One region of the Plantibacter sp. MCCC 1A11337 genome, then DNA from elsewhere that is predicted to be linked to it. Evidence: predicted binding sites of a transcription regulator. Region 1 holds the regulator's gene; the other holds the start of a gene.
What was found. The regulator HspR, encoded in region 1, represses chaperone genes until heat shock. The targets are predictions, from matches to a motif close to AAGTTGAGTCNNNNNGACTCAACTT.
Positions count from the first base shown of each region.

Region 2: the regulator HspR is predicted to act here: its motif matches at 3,025-3,049, upstream of HOW07_RS07250 (ATP-dependent Clp protease ATP-binding subunit).

Region 1 covers NZ_JABJWX010000002.1:904,038-911,253, reverse strand. The annotation lists gene HOW07_RS11720 (DUF817 domain-containing protein) at 1-547, opposite strand, end outside; gene HOW07_RS11715 (methyltransferase) at 741-1,940, opposite strand; gene HOW07_RS11710 (hypothetical protein) at 1,980-2,621, opposite strand; gene HOW07_RS11705 (heat shock protein transcriptional repressor HspR) at 2,703-3,119, opposite strand; gene HOW07_RS11700 (DnaJ C-terminal domain-containing protein) at 3,150-4,145, opposite strand; gene HOW07_RS11695 (nucleotide exchange factor GrpE) at 4,148-4,822, opposite strand; gene dnaK (molecular chaperone DnaK) at 4,825-6,687, opposite strand; gene HOW07_RS11685 (ATP-dependent Clp protease ATP-binding subunit) at 7,030-7,216, opposite strand, start outside.
Region 2 covers NZ_JABJWX010000001.1:1,570,212-1,577,427, forward strand. The annotation lists gene HOW07_RS07245 (PrsW family glutamic-type intramembrane protease) at 1-617, opposite strand, end outside; gene HOW07_RS07250 (ATP-dependent Clp protease ATP-binding subunit) at 842-3,004, opposite strand; gene HOW07_RS07255 (siderophore-interacting protein) at 3,127-4,077, shown strand; gene HOW07_RS07260 (iron chelate uptake ABC transporter family permease subunit) at 4,082-5,152, shown strand; gene HOW07_RS07265 (iron chelate uptake ABC transporter family permease subunit) at 5,149-6,192, shown strand; gene HOW07_RS07270 (ABC transporter ATP-binding protein) at 6,194-6,997, shown strand.

The DNA of each region.
Region 1 (7,216 bases):
CCCGTGGATAGCGGTCGAACCGCAAGTCGAAGAGCCGGTACACGCGGACCATGTACGACCCGACGGCCGCGTACATGAACCCGGTGTACAACGGCACGGAGCCGAGGTGCAGGACCCCGCCGCCGTCGTACTCCCACGACCCGATCCCGGTCTTGAACAGCTCCATACCCGTCCCGACGATGTGGAACAGGACGATCACCCAGAGTTCGCGACCGGTCTCCAGCCTCGTGGCGATCATGACCACCTGGATCACGATCGCAGCGATGACGAGCGCGTCGTTCCGGGCGAGCCAGACGTCGTCGGGGTACCAGAGGCGGGCGGCGACGATCACGGTGAGCATCGCTGCGCCGAAGATGCACGCCCACGCCTGTTTCGCCCCGAAGACGAGGAACTCGACGGCTTTCGCCCGCGCACCACCGTCGGGGGCGTCGCGCAGGAGCCGGTTGGCCCGGTCGTCGATGCAGCGCTCGACCGCGGTCAGTTCGTGCTGGTCCGCCCGGCGTGCGTCGCGACCCGCTCCGTCTGCGGGGGTGGGCGGCTCGGACATCGGGCCAGCATACGGGCACATTCGGCGCCGCACCTGGGACGTCGGGACCACCCCGACGCGGGCTGCGACGTCGCGCATCGAGCGCCTCTGGAACGCCGCCTGACGCACATGACTCCTGCAACGCCCGTCCGGACTGTCGACGATGCCGGCGCTCGAGCGGCCGGTGCTCGTCGAGCGGTCCAAGCAGCAGGAGTTACGGACGCGGCTCGCCGGCGGCCCGGGGGCGCGAGATCGTCACCGTGAACTTCTGGTTGCGCGCGAGCTGCGTCGTCGGGCCGACGAGCCGCTCGAGCGCCGCCCGGTAGCCGAGGTGCGAGTTCCACACGACGGCGAGGGTGCCACCCGGCTGCAGGACACGCGCGGCCTCGGCGAACAGGTCGTGCGCGACGCCCGTGTGCACGGTGGTCCCGCTGTGGAAGGGCGGGTTCAGGACGATGAGGTCGGCTGACGCGTCCGGCTGCATCGACAGGCCGTCGTCGCGGAGCACCGTGATGCGCTCGGCCAGTCGGCGGTCGGTGTCGTCGTTGGCGGCGATGGTCGCGGTGGTCGAGGCGACCGCTGCGGCGGACTGGTCGGTCGCGATGACCGCGAGCTCGGGTCGGGCGATGGCGAGCGACACCGCGAGGACGCCGGTGCCGCAGCCGAGGTCGATGGCCGTCCGGGCGTCGGACGCGATCTCCGGCAGCGCCTCGAGCAGGAAGCGGGTGCCGATGTCGAGCTTCGTCCCCGCGAACGCCGCGCCGGTGGCGGCGATGGTCAGGCCGATGTCGGCGTGGTGTTCGGCCCGCAGCGTGGTCGAGACCGTGGTGTCGGCCTCGTCACGCTCTCCCTCGACGGCGGGGGTCACCGGGTCGCTGGCGCGGAGCACCCGGGACTTCTGCCGGGCGAGGCTCGCGGTGACGGTCGAGAAGCTCCGACCGAGGACCTTGTTCATCGCGGGCGTCAGGTGCTTCACCCGGCCACCGGCCAGGAGACGGACGTCCGCAGCGCTCCAGCGGGCCACGGCGGCGGCGATCTCGTGCAGTGCCTCGAGGTGCTTGGGCAACTGGAGGAGGACGAGCGATGCGCCGGAGAACAGCCCCTCGCCGAGCGGCAGGTTGCGGAAGCCGCCGTCGACGCCGAGCCGTTCGGCGTTGGCCGCGAGGGCACGTTCTCCGACGGCGGCGTCCTGGTGGACCCGGACGTCCGTCGCCCCGAGGAGCGCGATGGCACCGAGGGTGAGCGCCCCGTAGGCGTCGCCGACGACGACGATCTCGCCGGGCGTCGGCACCCGCCCGGCCAGGGCCTCGGCCGCTTCGTCGAGCAGGAGCCGATCGGTCGCGTCGACGGCGAAGAGGTTGGGTGCCTCGTGATCGGGGAACCGGCGCAGCGCGTCGAAGGAGAACTCGGGCATCCCCTCAGCGTAACCGGCCACGCGATACGAGGAACGGCGTCACCGTCGGCGGACGCGTCGAGCCGGCTTCTCCGCCTTCACGGCCCGGAGGACGGCCGGGAAGACGAGGACACCGAGCCCGGCGGAGACGAGGAGGTTGACGACCGTGGCGATGGCGACGCCTTGTCCGAAGGCTCGCACGGTCTCGAGGCCACTGGCGTCCTCGGCGCGGACGGACGCGATCGCACCGAACACGATCACGAGGCTGATCACCGCGAAGATGAGCTGCAGCGGGACGGTGGCCCACATGCCCCAGTGCGTGACGGCTCCTGCGCGACGCACGCCGTGACGCCGCAGGATCCGCAGGCTGAGCGCGATGCCACCGAGGAAGGCGACGACCCCGAGCGCGACGTACCCCCACACCCAGGCACCGAACGGCGGTGTGAGGAAGAGCAGGATGAACCCGAACACGCGCGAGAAGCCGTCGACCCATTCGGCTTCGCCCGCACCGAGCAGGACGCCGACGAGGATCGGGGCGCCGATCACGACGAGCGTCAGCAGCGGAAGCACGCCGGCGACGACACCGAAGTACATGAGCGGGTAGGCGGTCAGTCCGGTCAGCCGGGCGCCGCGCCGCCTCCGGGCCGTCGCGGGTGCGGTCTGCGCCGGGTCCGGCTTCGTCACCACGGGCTGCGCGCTCATGCCCCAACCCTACGCTCACACGAAAGCGCACTCGTGGTCGTCATCCATGTGGGATGACGACCACGAGTGCGCTTTCGTCGGTCACTCGGAGAGCGACGGCCGCCAGACGACGACCTCGGTCCGGCGGCGGGTGCGGGTACCGCTCCGCATCGGGACGACGCTCCCCTCCATACCTGCGGCGAACACCCGGTTGCCGGGGGTCCGCAACAGGGCGTTGGCGAGCGCGTGCTCGAGCTCCCGCACCCGACCCTGGAGCGAGCTGACCTCGTTCTCCAGGGTCAGGATGCGGGAGATGCCCTCGAGGCTGACGCCCTCCGCACTGAGCCTGGACACCTCACGCAGCTGGGCGATGTCGCGCATCGAGTACCTGCGCGACTTCCCGGCGGTCCGCGTCGGCGACACGAGACCGAGCCGGTCGTACTGCCGGAGGGTCTGCGGGTGCATGCCGGCGAGCTCGGCAGCCATCGCGATCGCGAAGACCGGCGAATGCTCGTCCATGCTCTCTGCCCTTCCGTGTGCTGCTGGTTACTAGCCCCGAGCCCGAGCGATGAGTTCGTCGCGGGGGTTGTCCTTCGGCTCCAGCTCGTGGAACCGTTCGAGTGCTTCCTTGGCCTCGCCGCCGAGGTGCGCCGGGACGACGATCTGCACGACGGCCAGGAGGTCGCCGGTGCCCTTCGTCGTCGCGACACCGCGGCCCTTGACGCGGAGGACGCGACCGCTCGGCGTACCGGGGGCGACCCGCAGCTTGACGGGGTCGCCGCCGAGCGTCGGGACCTCGATCGTGGCGCCGAGCGCGGCCTCCACGAAGGTGACCGGTACGGTGACGCGGAGGTTCAGGCCGTCGCGTTCGAACACGGGATGCTTGCGGACACTCACGGTGACCACGATATCGCCGGGTTCGCCGCCGTCCGGACTCGGCTGCCCCTTGCCGCGCAGGCGGATCTTCTGTCCGTCCGACACGCCCGCCGGGATCTTCACCTTGATGGTGCGTCCCTCGGAGGTCTGCAGGGAGATGGTGTCGCCCTGCGTGGCCGTGATGAAGTCGATCGTCGTGTGCGCGGTGATGTCGCGGCCGGGCGTGGGTCCGCCGTAGCCCCGGAAGCCACCGGTGGTCTGGCCGAAGCCACCCTGGCCGAACATGCCGCCGAGGATGTCCTCGTACCCCTGCGGGGCCTGCTGGTAGCTGTAGCTCTGGCGACCACCGCCACCACCACCGAACATCGACCCGAAGACGTCCTCGAAGCCGCCCTGGCCGCCGCCGGCACCCGGAGCGGTGAAGCGTGCTCCACCGCCCATGGCGCGGACGGCGTCGTACTCCTTGCGCTGCTCGGGGTCGCCGAGGACCGAGTGGGCCTCGCTGATCTCCTTGAACTTCGCCTCGGCCTTCGCATCACCCGGATTGGAGTCCGGGTGGTACTGCCGGGCGAGCTTCCGGTAGACCTTCTTCAGTTCCGCCGGCGTCACGTCCTTCTTGACGCCGAGGACCTTGTAGAAGTCCTTGTCGAACCAGTCCTGACTCGCCATGGCTAGCTCGCCGGGACCGCGACGACCACCTTCGCGGCGCGCAGCAGGGTGGAGCCCAGGTGGTACCCGGTCTCCACGACGTCGAGGACGGTCTCGCCCTCGGCGCCCGGCGTGGGCTGCTGGAAGATGGCCTCGTGCACGTTGGGGTCGAAGGTCTCGCCGACCACTCCGAACGGCTTCAGCCCGAGCTTCTCGGCAGCACCGCGGAGCTTGGCCGCGATCTGCGTGAAGGGGGCGTCGCCCTCGAGGTCGCCGTGCTTCTCAGCGCGGTCGAGGTCGTCGAGCACCGGGAGCAGGACCTTGGCGACCTCGCCGGTGGTGCGCTCGCGCTCCACCTCACGGCCGGCCTCGGTGCGCTTCCGGTAGTTCGCGTACTCGGCCGTGACGCGCTGCAGGTCGCCGAGGCGTTCTGCAGCGAGCTGCTCGGCCGGGGAGAGGTCGCCGCCCTGAACGGGCTCCTCGGGAGCCGCGTTGAGGATGTCCTCGACGGTCAGCTCGTCGTCGGCGGCCGGTGCGTCGGCGTCGGCGGATTCGGCAGGTGCGCCCGAGGGGGCCGACGCGTCGGCGTCAACCCCCTCGGTGCCAGGCTGACGAACCTCGCCGGTCTCCGGGTCGATCCGTCGCTTGTCACGAATGATGGGATCGTCCTGGTTCTGGTTCTGGTTCTCGTCAGTCATGGTTACTTCTTGTCCTTGTCGTCTTCGTCCTCGACGACCTCGGCGTCGACGACGTCCTCGTCCGAGGTCGCCTCCTCAGCCGGGGCCTCGGTTCCTGCGGCGGACTCGGAGGCCTGCGCCTGGGCGTAGATCGCCTCGCCGAGCTTGACCTGGCTCTCGTTGAGCTTGTCGAACGCGGTCTTCACCGCGTCCTCGTCCTCACCGGCGAGCGCGCTCTTCAGGGCGTCGACATCAGCCTGGACGTCGGTCTTGACGTCCTCGGGCAGCTTGTCGTCGTTCTCCTTGATGAGCTTGTCGATCGAGTAGGCGAGCTGCTCGGCGCTGTTGCGGACCTCGGCCTGCTCGCGGCGGGCCTTGTCGTCCGCAGCGTGCTCCTCGGCCTCGCGGACCATGCGCTCGATGTCCTCCTTGCCGAGGGACGAACCACCGGTGATGGTCATCGACTGCTCCTTGCCGGTGCCCTTGTCCTTGGCGGACACGTGCACGATGCCGTTGGCGTCGATGTCGAAGGTGACCTCGACCTGCGGCACACCGCGCGGAGCCGGCGCGATGCCGGTCAACTCGAAGGTGCCGAGGTTCTTGTTGTCGCGGGTGAACTCGCGCTCGCCCTGGAAGACCTGGATCGCGACGGACGGCTGGTTGTCGTCGGCCGTGGTGAAGGTCTCGCTCCGCTTCGTGGGGATCGCGGTGTTGCGCTCGATGAGCTTCGTCATGATGCCACCCTTGGTCTCGATACCGAGCGACAGGGGGGTGACGTCGATGAGCAGCACGTCCTTGCGCTCACCCTTCAGCACGCCGGCCTGGAGGGCTGCGCCGACGGCGACGACCTCGTCAGGGTTGACGCCCTTGTTGGGCTCCTGACCACCGGTGAGCTTCTTGACGAGCTCCGCGACGGCGGGCATGCGGGTCGATCCACCGACGAGCACGACGTGTGCGATGTCGGAGACCTTCACGCCGGCCTCGGCGATGACGTCGTTGAACGGCTTGCGGGTGCGCTCGAGCAGGTCCTGCGTGAGCTCCTCGAACTTGGCGCGGGAGAGCGTCTCGTCGAGGTTGGCCGGGCCGTTCTCCGTGAGGGAGAGGTACGGGAGCTGGATCGAGGTCGACATCGAGGAGCTGAGCTCCTTCTTCGCCTGCTCGGCGGCTTCCTTGAGGCGCTGCTTCGCGATCTTGTCGCCCGAGACGTCGACACCGGTCGAGTCCTTGAAGCGCTTGATCAGGTAGTCGACGACGCGCTGGTCCCAGTCGTCTCCACCGAGGCGGTTGTCACCGGAGGTGGAGCGGACCTGGATGGTGGAGAAGTCGTCGTCCTTGCCCACTTCGAGCAGCGAGACGTCGAAGGTACCGCCACCGAGGTCGAAGACGAGGATGAGCTCGTCCTCCTTGCCGCGGTCGAGACCGTAGGCGAGGGCTGCGGCGGTCGGCTCGTTGATGATGCGGAGCACGTTGAGGCCTGCGACCTCACCGGCCTCCTTCGTGGCCTGACGCTCGGCGTCGTTGAAGTAGGCGGGGACGGTGATGACCGCGTCGGTCACGGTGTCGCCCAGGTACTGCTCGGCGTCGCGCTTCAGCTTCGCGAGGATGCGGGCGGAGAGCTCCTGCGGCGTGTACTTCTTGCCGTCGACGTCGAACTTCCAGTCGGTGCCCATGTGGCGCTTGACGCTCGCGATGGTGCGGTCGACGTTGGTGACGGCCTGGCGCTTCGCGGTCTCGCCGACGAGCACCTCGCCGTCCTTGGTGAATGCGACGACGGAGGGGGTGGTGCGGAAGCCCTCGGCGTTGGCGATGACGGTGGGTTCTCCACCTTCGAGGACGGCGACCACCGAGTTGGTGGTACCGAGGTCGATGCCTACTGCACGTGCCATGTGTTGGTTCTCCTTGTGTTGACTGCCGGTTCAGAACTCGTCGACTCGGGCGGCATGCGGATGGCGTCCGGCCGACTCGACGAGCTCGGCACCGAGCTGATTGATGGGGTGATGCTGGTGTGACGTCGAGACTTGAGCCTCGATGACTCAATGCTACCGAGGCCTGGTTTCAACGTCAAGAAAGTTGAGTCCGCCTGGCTCAACTCCCAGCGGATGGCCAGGGTGACCAGCACCGAGGTGCCCTTCGACGAGCTCAGGGACCGAGATGGGGAACGGTCCGGGAGTGACGACAGGCCCAGGGTCCGGAGGTCCGGTCCCTGAGCCTGTCGATCCATCTCCCGCTCAGGCGGCTTCCGCCACCACCACGGAGCGCTCGGTGACGACGATCTTCCCGCCGACCGCGTCGACGTGCACGGTCGAGCCGTCGCCGACCCCGCCGCCCACGACGAGCTCGGCGATGCGGTCGTCGACCTCACGCTGGATGAGGCGACGCAGGGGGCGCGCACCGTACTCCGGCTCGTAGCCGAGC
Region 2 (7,216 bases), on a different contig from region 1:
AACGCCGGGTGCGTGAGGATGGTCTCGAGGGGTGGTGAGCCGGCGGCGAGCTTCTGCGATGCTTCGACGCCGGCCGCCCATCCCTGTCCGATGTACCAGAGGTTCTCGAGGACGGCGAAGCCGATGCCGACGGCACCGCCGACGAAGAGCCCACCGCGGGCGGTCTTCACCGGCAACCGCCATGCCACGATCACGACGGCGATGATCTTCGCCAGTTCCTCGGCGACCCCGGCGAAGAAGAGCCCGATGTCGTGCGGGTTCTCGCCGGCATCGGTCGCGGCGACGCCGATGAGGGAGTCGAAGGTGCTGCCGAGCGTGATGGCGATGAAGCCTCCGACCAGCACCGCCCAGAGGAGCGTCGCCGTCGTGACGCCGTCGCCCGACTGGAGACGTCGAGCCATGATGAGCAGCAGGGTGGACGCGGCCAGCCCTGAGCCGAGCAGGATCCACGCGGGGACCACCGCCGGGTTGCCGAGGAGCACGTGCGGCACCAGCAGCAGGAACAGCCAGAGCGCCAGGCCGCCGAAGAAGAACCAGGCGGGGGCGTGTGCGTGACGCCAGAGGGGCGCGGCGGTGCCGCTGGTCTCGGGCGTCGTGATCGGGGCTGCGTGCGACATCGTGTCCTCTCAGGGCGCGCCGACCGGGCCCACCGCGAGGATCACGCTAGTGCGCGGCATCCGTCGGGCACCAGGGGTTTCCTCCCCCACTCGGGGGTCAATGCCAGCGCGGTGCTGTCGCGCGAGCGCAGGGCAGACGCGCGAGCGCACCCCTCCGGAGGGGCGCGCTCACGTCGATAGGCTGCGCTCGGGTCAGCGCACCGCGCTGGCCGCAAGCAGCCGGGCTAGGCCGGGACCACCGCTCGCTCGACCGTGAGGCCGTCGCCGTCGCTCGCGAGCCCGACGTGGACGGTGTCGCCGTCGCGGATCGAGCCGTCGAGGATCGCCCGCGCGAGGCGGTCGTCGATCTCCCGCTGCATGAGTCGACGCAGCGGACGCGCGCCGTACATGGGGTCGTATCCGCGCTCCGCGAGCCACGCACGCGCATCGGGCGTGACCGCGAGGTGCAGCCGACGCTCGCCCAGTCGACGCTGCAGGCGATCGATGTAGAGCTCGACGATCTGGCCGAGCTCCGCTTCGCTGAGCGGCTGGAACACGACGATGTCGTCGAGACGGTTGATGAACTCCGGTTTGAAGGCCTGGCGCACGAGCTGCTGGACGGCCTCCTCCTTCTGCTCGAGCGAGAGCGATGCGTCCATCAGGTACTGCGAGCCGAGGTTGGACGTCAGCACGAGGATGACGTTCCGGAAGTCGACGGTGCGCCCCTGTCCGTCCGTCAATCGGCCGTCGTCGAGCACCTGGAGGAGGATGTCGAACACCTCGGGGTGCGCCTTCTCGACCTCGTCGAGCAGCACGACGGAGTACGGGCGTCGACGGACGGCCTCGGTGAGCTGCCCTCCCTGCTCGTAGCCGACGTACCCCGGAGGTGCACCGACGAGCCGGGAGACCGAGTGCTTCTCGCCGTATTCGGACATGTCGATGCGGACCATGGCCTTCTCGTCGTCGAAGAGGAACTCGGCGAGCGCCTTCGCCAGCTCGGTCTTGCCGACGCCGGTGGGGCCGAGGAACATGAAGGAGCCGGTCGGGCGGTCGGGATCGGAGATGCCGGCCCGGGTGCGCCGGACGGCGTCGGACACGGCGGCGACCGCACGGTGCTGCCCGATGAGTCGGCGGGACAGCTCCTGCTCGAGGTGCAGCAGTTTCTCCGTTTCGCCCTGCAACAGGCGACCCACGGGGATGCCGGTCCACGCGGCGATGACGGCGGCGATGTCCTCGGCGGTCACCTGGTCGTTGACCATCCGGGGTTCGCCGTCGGTGTCCTGCTCGGCCGACTCCGCGAGCGCGAGTTCGCGTTCGAGCTGCGGGATGTCGGCGTAGAGCAGCTTGGACGCCTGTTCGAGCTTGCCCTCGCGCTGGGCGCGTTCGGCCTTGCTCCGGGCGGCGTCGAGCTGCTTCTTGAGGTCGCCGACCCGGTTGAGGCTCGCGCGCTCGCGCTCCCAGCGCGCCTGCAGTTCGCCGAGCGCGGCCTGGCGGGTCGCGAGGTCCTCCCGAAGGCGGGCGAGGCGCTCCTTCGAGGCGTCGTCCTTCTCCTTCTTGAGGGCGAGCTCCTCGAGCTTCAAACGGTCGACGCTGCGTCGGAGCTCGTCGATCTCGACGGGGGCCGAGTCGATCTCCATGCGCAACCGGCTGGCAGCCTCGTCGATGAGGTCGATCGCCTTGTCGGGCAGCTGCCGCGACGTGATGTAGCGGTTGGACAGGGCTGCCGCCGCGACGAGCGCGTTGTCGGCGATGGCCACCTTGTGGTGCGCCTCGTACCGCTCCTTGAGGCCGCGGAGGATGGCCACCGTGTCCTCGACGCTCGGCTCCGCCACGAACACCTGCTGGAAGCGACGCTCCATGGCGGCGTCCTTCTCGATGAACTCGCGGTACTCGTCGAGCGTGGTCGCGCCGATCAGCCGCAGCTCGCCGCGGGCGAGCATGGGCTTCAGCATGTTGGCCGCCGCGACGGACCCCTCGCCGCCGCCGGCACCCATGAGGACGTGGAGCTCGTCGATGAAGGTGATGATCTGTCCGTCGGACTCGTCGATCTCCTTGAGTACGGCCTTGAGGCGTTCCTCGAACTGCCCGCGGTACATGGCGCCGGCCACGAGCGCGGAGAGGTCGAGGGAGATGAGCTGCTTGCCCTTGAGGCTCTCGGCGACGTCGCCCGCGACGATGCGCTGGGCGAGGCCTTCGACGACGGCGGTCTTACCGACGCCGGGCTCGCCGATGAGGACGGGGTTGTTCTTGGTGCGCCGCGTGAGGACCTGGCTCACGCGGCGGATCTCGGCGTCGCGGCCGATGACCGGATCGAGCTTGCCGGAGGCGGCGATCTCGGTCAGGTTGACGCCGTACTGCTCGAGCGCGCTGCGCTGATCCTCTTGCTGAGGCGTCTGGCCTGCTGGCATGGGTAGGATCTCCTGTTCAAAACTTGAGTGAATCTGACTCAAGTTTACCACCGCCACTCCCCGCCGACAAGGTGCGATCGGCGGGTGACCTTCAGCGCATCGAAGGGTAGGCTTACCTATCGATGCCTCGCCTCAGTGAACAGACCCCCGACTCGATCTTCATCCTCCTCGCAGCCGTCGTCCGGCGCATCGAGCAGGTGAGCCCGAGCTATCGGCGCTTCACGTTCACGGGCCCCGAGGTCCAGCACATCGCGGACAACCGCCACGATCAGCGCATCAAGCTGCTCTTCCCGCTGCCCGACACCGGTTTCGACGAGCTGCCGATGCACGACGACTGGTACCAGGCCTGGCGGCTGCTGCCCAACGACAAGCGTCACCCGATGCGCACGTACACGATCCGCGAGGTCCGGCCGGAGCTCGCCGAGTTCGACGTCGACATCGCCCTGCACGGCCGCGTCGGCCCCGCGTCCACCTGGGCGATGGACGCGAAGGTCGGCGACGAGCTCGTCGTCAACGTCCCGAACGCCCGGTCGGCCGTCCCGGCCGGCGGCATCGACTGGCATGCGCCGGCCACCGTCGACCAGGTGCTCCTCGCCGGCGACGAGACGGCCCTGCCCGGGATCGCCGGGATCCTCGAGCGCCTGCCGAGCACCGCGCGCGGGATCGCCGTCGTCGAGCTGCCGCACGAGGACGACATCGCCGCCCTGTCCACGAAGCCCGACGGGATCGAGGTCGTCGTCCTCCCGCGCGGCGACCAGCCCGTGGGCACCCTGCTCATCCCCGAGGTCGAGCGCATCGCGAGCCGCCTCGCGCCGAGCGTCGACACCGCCACGATCGCCACGCAGCCGGCACTCGAGGACGTCGACGTCGACACCGAGCTGCTCTGGGAAGCACCGGTCAACGCGACCGGAGGCCCCGTCCTCGAGAGCGCACCGCTCTATGCGTGGCTCGCCGGAGAGGCGTCGGCCATCAAGACGCTCCGCCGACACCTCGTCTCCGGGTGCGGCGTCGACCGCAAGTCGGTCGCGTTCATGGGCTACTGGCGACACGGCAAGGCCGAAGACAACCGATGAGCCGGTGAGCGCCGACCTCGACAGCCTGCGGCTCCCGACCGCGGCCGCCCGCGCACGAGAGACGTCGACCGGCATCGCCCGATCGACCGCCTCACGCTGGCTCCTCCTCGTCGCAGCGCTCGTCGTGCTCGCCGCCATCGCCGTCGGCAGCCTCTTCATCGGCTCGGGGACCATCAGTGCCGCAGATGTGTGGCGCGCCCTCACGCAGGGCGGCGACGACACCAACGCGATCCTCGTCACCGGGTTCCGGGTGCCGCGCATGCTCCTGGCCATCGGCGTCGGAGCGGCGCTCGGTCTCGCCGGAGCGATGATGCAGGCCGTCACGCGGAACCCGCTCGCCGACCCCGGCATCCTCGGCGTCAACGCCGGCGCGTACATCGCGGTCGTGCTCGCCGTCGCCATCGCCGGCACCGCCGACCTGAGCTCGTACGTGTGGTGGTCCTTCGCCGGCGCGGGCCTCGCCTCCGTCATCGTGTACGTGATCGGCTCCCGGGGCCGCGCCGGGGCAACCCCGGTCCGCCTCGTGCTCGCCGGCGTCGCGCTCTCCGCAGCGCTGCAGGGGGTGACTTTCGCCATCACGATCCGCAACCCCGACATCTTCGACAAGATCCGCTTCTGGCAGGCTGGATCACTGCAAAACCGCCAGATGGACGTGTTCCTCGGGGTGTTGCCGTTCCTCATCGTCGGAGTCGTCCTCGCGCTCGTCGTCTCGCGGTCACTCAACGCCGTCGCCCTCGGAGACGACCTCGCGACCTCGCTCGGCACGAAGGTGCTCCGGACGCGGGTGCTCTCGGTCGTCGCGATCACCCTGTTGTGCGGTTCGGCCACCGCGGCGGCCGGACCGATCGCCTTCCTCGGACTCATGTCGCCCTACCTCGCCCGCGCCATCGTCGGACCGGACCAGCGCTGGGTACTCCCGTTCACGATGGTGTTCGCGCCGATCATCTTCCTGCTGTCCGACCTCGTCGGGCGGATCGCCGTCCCCGGCGAGATGCCGGTCGGGATCGTCACGGCGTTCGTGGGTGCCCCGCTCCTCATCGTGCTCATCCGCCGTTCGAAGGCGCAGGGGCTGTGACCGCGGTCGCCGAGCCGGGTCGGCGCACCGTGCGGGTCGGTCGGGTCAGCTGGGTGGTCCACCGGCGCGAGCTGGTCGTCGTCGGCACCCTGGTCGCCGTCGTCGTCGGGGTCGGCGCCTTCGCGCTCACCCAGGGCGAGTACCGCATCCCGCTCGACAAGCTGCTCGCCGCGTTCACCGGCACGGGCTCGGAGAGCGTTCTCCGCATCGTCTGGGAGTGGCGCCTGCCGCGGGTCGTGATCGCCGTCGTCGGCGGGATCGCGCTCGGGCTCTCCGGTGCGATCTTCCAGTCGATCACCCGGAACCCGCTCGGCAGTCCCGACATCATCGGCTTCAACTCCGGCGCGTTCACCGGCGCGCTCATCGTCACCCTCGTCGTCGGCGGGAACTATGCGGCCACGGTGTCCGGTGCGTTGATCGGCGGGCTCGCGACGGCGCTCGTCGTCTATCTCCTCGCGTGGTCTAAGGGCGTCCAGGGCTTCCGGCTCATCGTGATCGGCATCGCGATCAGCGCCGTCCTCAACGCGTTCAACGACTACCTGCAGCTGCGGGCGGACCTCAACGCCGCCATCGCGGCCGCGAGCTGGGGCATGGGTTCGCTCGCCGACCTCGGGTGGCAGGACGTCGTGCCCATGACGATCGCCGTCGCGGTCCTCGTCCCCCTCCTCGCGCTCATGTCCCGCCGACTCGGCATGCTGGCGTTCGGCGACGACATCGCGAGCGCCCTCGGCATCCCGGTCGAGCGCACGCGGCTGCTGCTGCTCGTGATCGGCGTCGCGCTCACCGCGACCGTCACCGCGGTCGCCGGCCCGATCATCTTCGTCGCCCTCGCCGCACCCCAACTCGCCCGGCGACTGACGAAGTCCGCCGGCATCACCCTCGTCCCCTCGGCCGCCATGGGCGCGGCGTTGCTCCTCGTGAGTGACGTCGTGGCTCAGCGGATCATCGCCCCGGCCGCCCTGCCGGTCGGTGCGGTGACCGTGACCCTCGGTGGCATCTACCTCATCGCCCTGCTCATCACGCAGGCGGGAAAGCGCTGACATGAAGACCGACAGCCCCACCACCAGACTCGCCGGGACAGGCCTCCGCGTCGGCTACGACCAGCGGACCATCATCCACGAGCTGGACATCGCGATCCCCGACGACTCGTTCACGGTCATCGTCGGGCCGAACGCCTGTGGCAAATCGACGCTCCTGCGTGCCCTCGCCCGGCTGCTGAAGCCGACCCAGGGGCACGTCGTGCTCGACGGTCAGGAGATCACGCGCTACCCGTCGAAGGAGGTCGCGAAACGCATCGGGCTGCTGCCGCAGTCGTCGATCGCGCCCGACGGCATCTCGGTGATCGATCTCGTGTCGCGCGGACGGTACCCGCACCAGTCGATCCTCCGACGCTGGTCGGCGGCCGATGAAGCGGCGGTGCTCGCGGCGATGGAGGCGACGAACGTCACCGAGCTGTCCGGTCGCCTCGTCGACGAACTGTCCGGCGGCCAGCGCCAGCGGGTGTGGGTGGCGATGGCCCTCGCTCAGGAGACGCCGTTGCTGCTGCTCGACGAGCCGACGACCTTCCTCGACATCACGCATCAGGTGGAGCTGCTCGACCTCTTCACGCGGCTCAACCAGGAGGGTGGCCGCACCCTCGTCGCGGTCCTGCACGATCTCAACCAGGCCGCCCGGTACGCGACGCACCTGATCGCGATGCGCGACGGACACGTGGTCGCGCAGGGTGCGCCGGCGGACATCGTGACGGCCGAGCTCGTCGAGGAGGTCTTCGGGCTCCGCTGCCGGATCATCGACGACCCCGAGTCGCACACGCCGCTCGTCATCCCGCTGATGGGCGCGCACTGACCCGTGGTGGTGGCGTGCGTCAGCGCGGTGCGCTGGCGCGAGCGCGGGTTTGTTGGCGTGGGCGCGCCCCGGTGACGTGAGCGCGGGTCTCCGGAGGGGTGCGCTCACGCCGGTGGGGCGCGCTCACCGTGGTGGGCGGGTGCCGGTGTCAGCAGCCGATGGCGGGTGTGCCGGGTCGGCAGGGCTTGTCGACGCCGACGGTCGAGTTGCGGACGATCT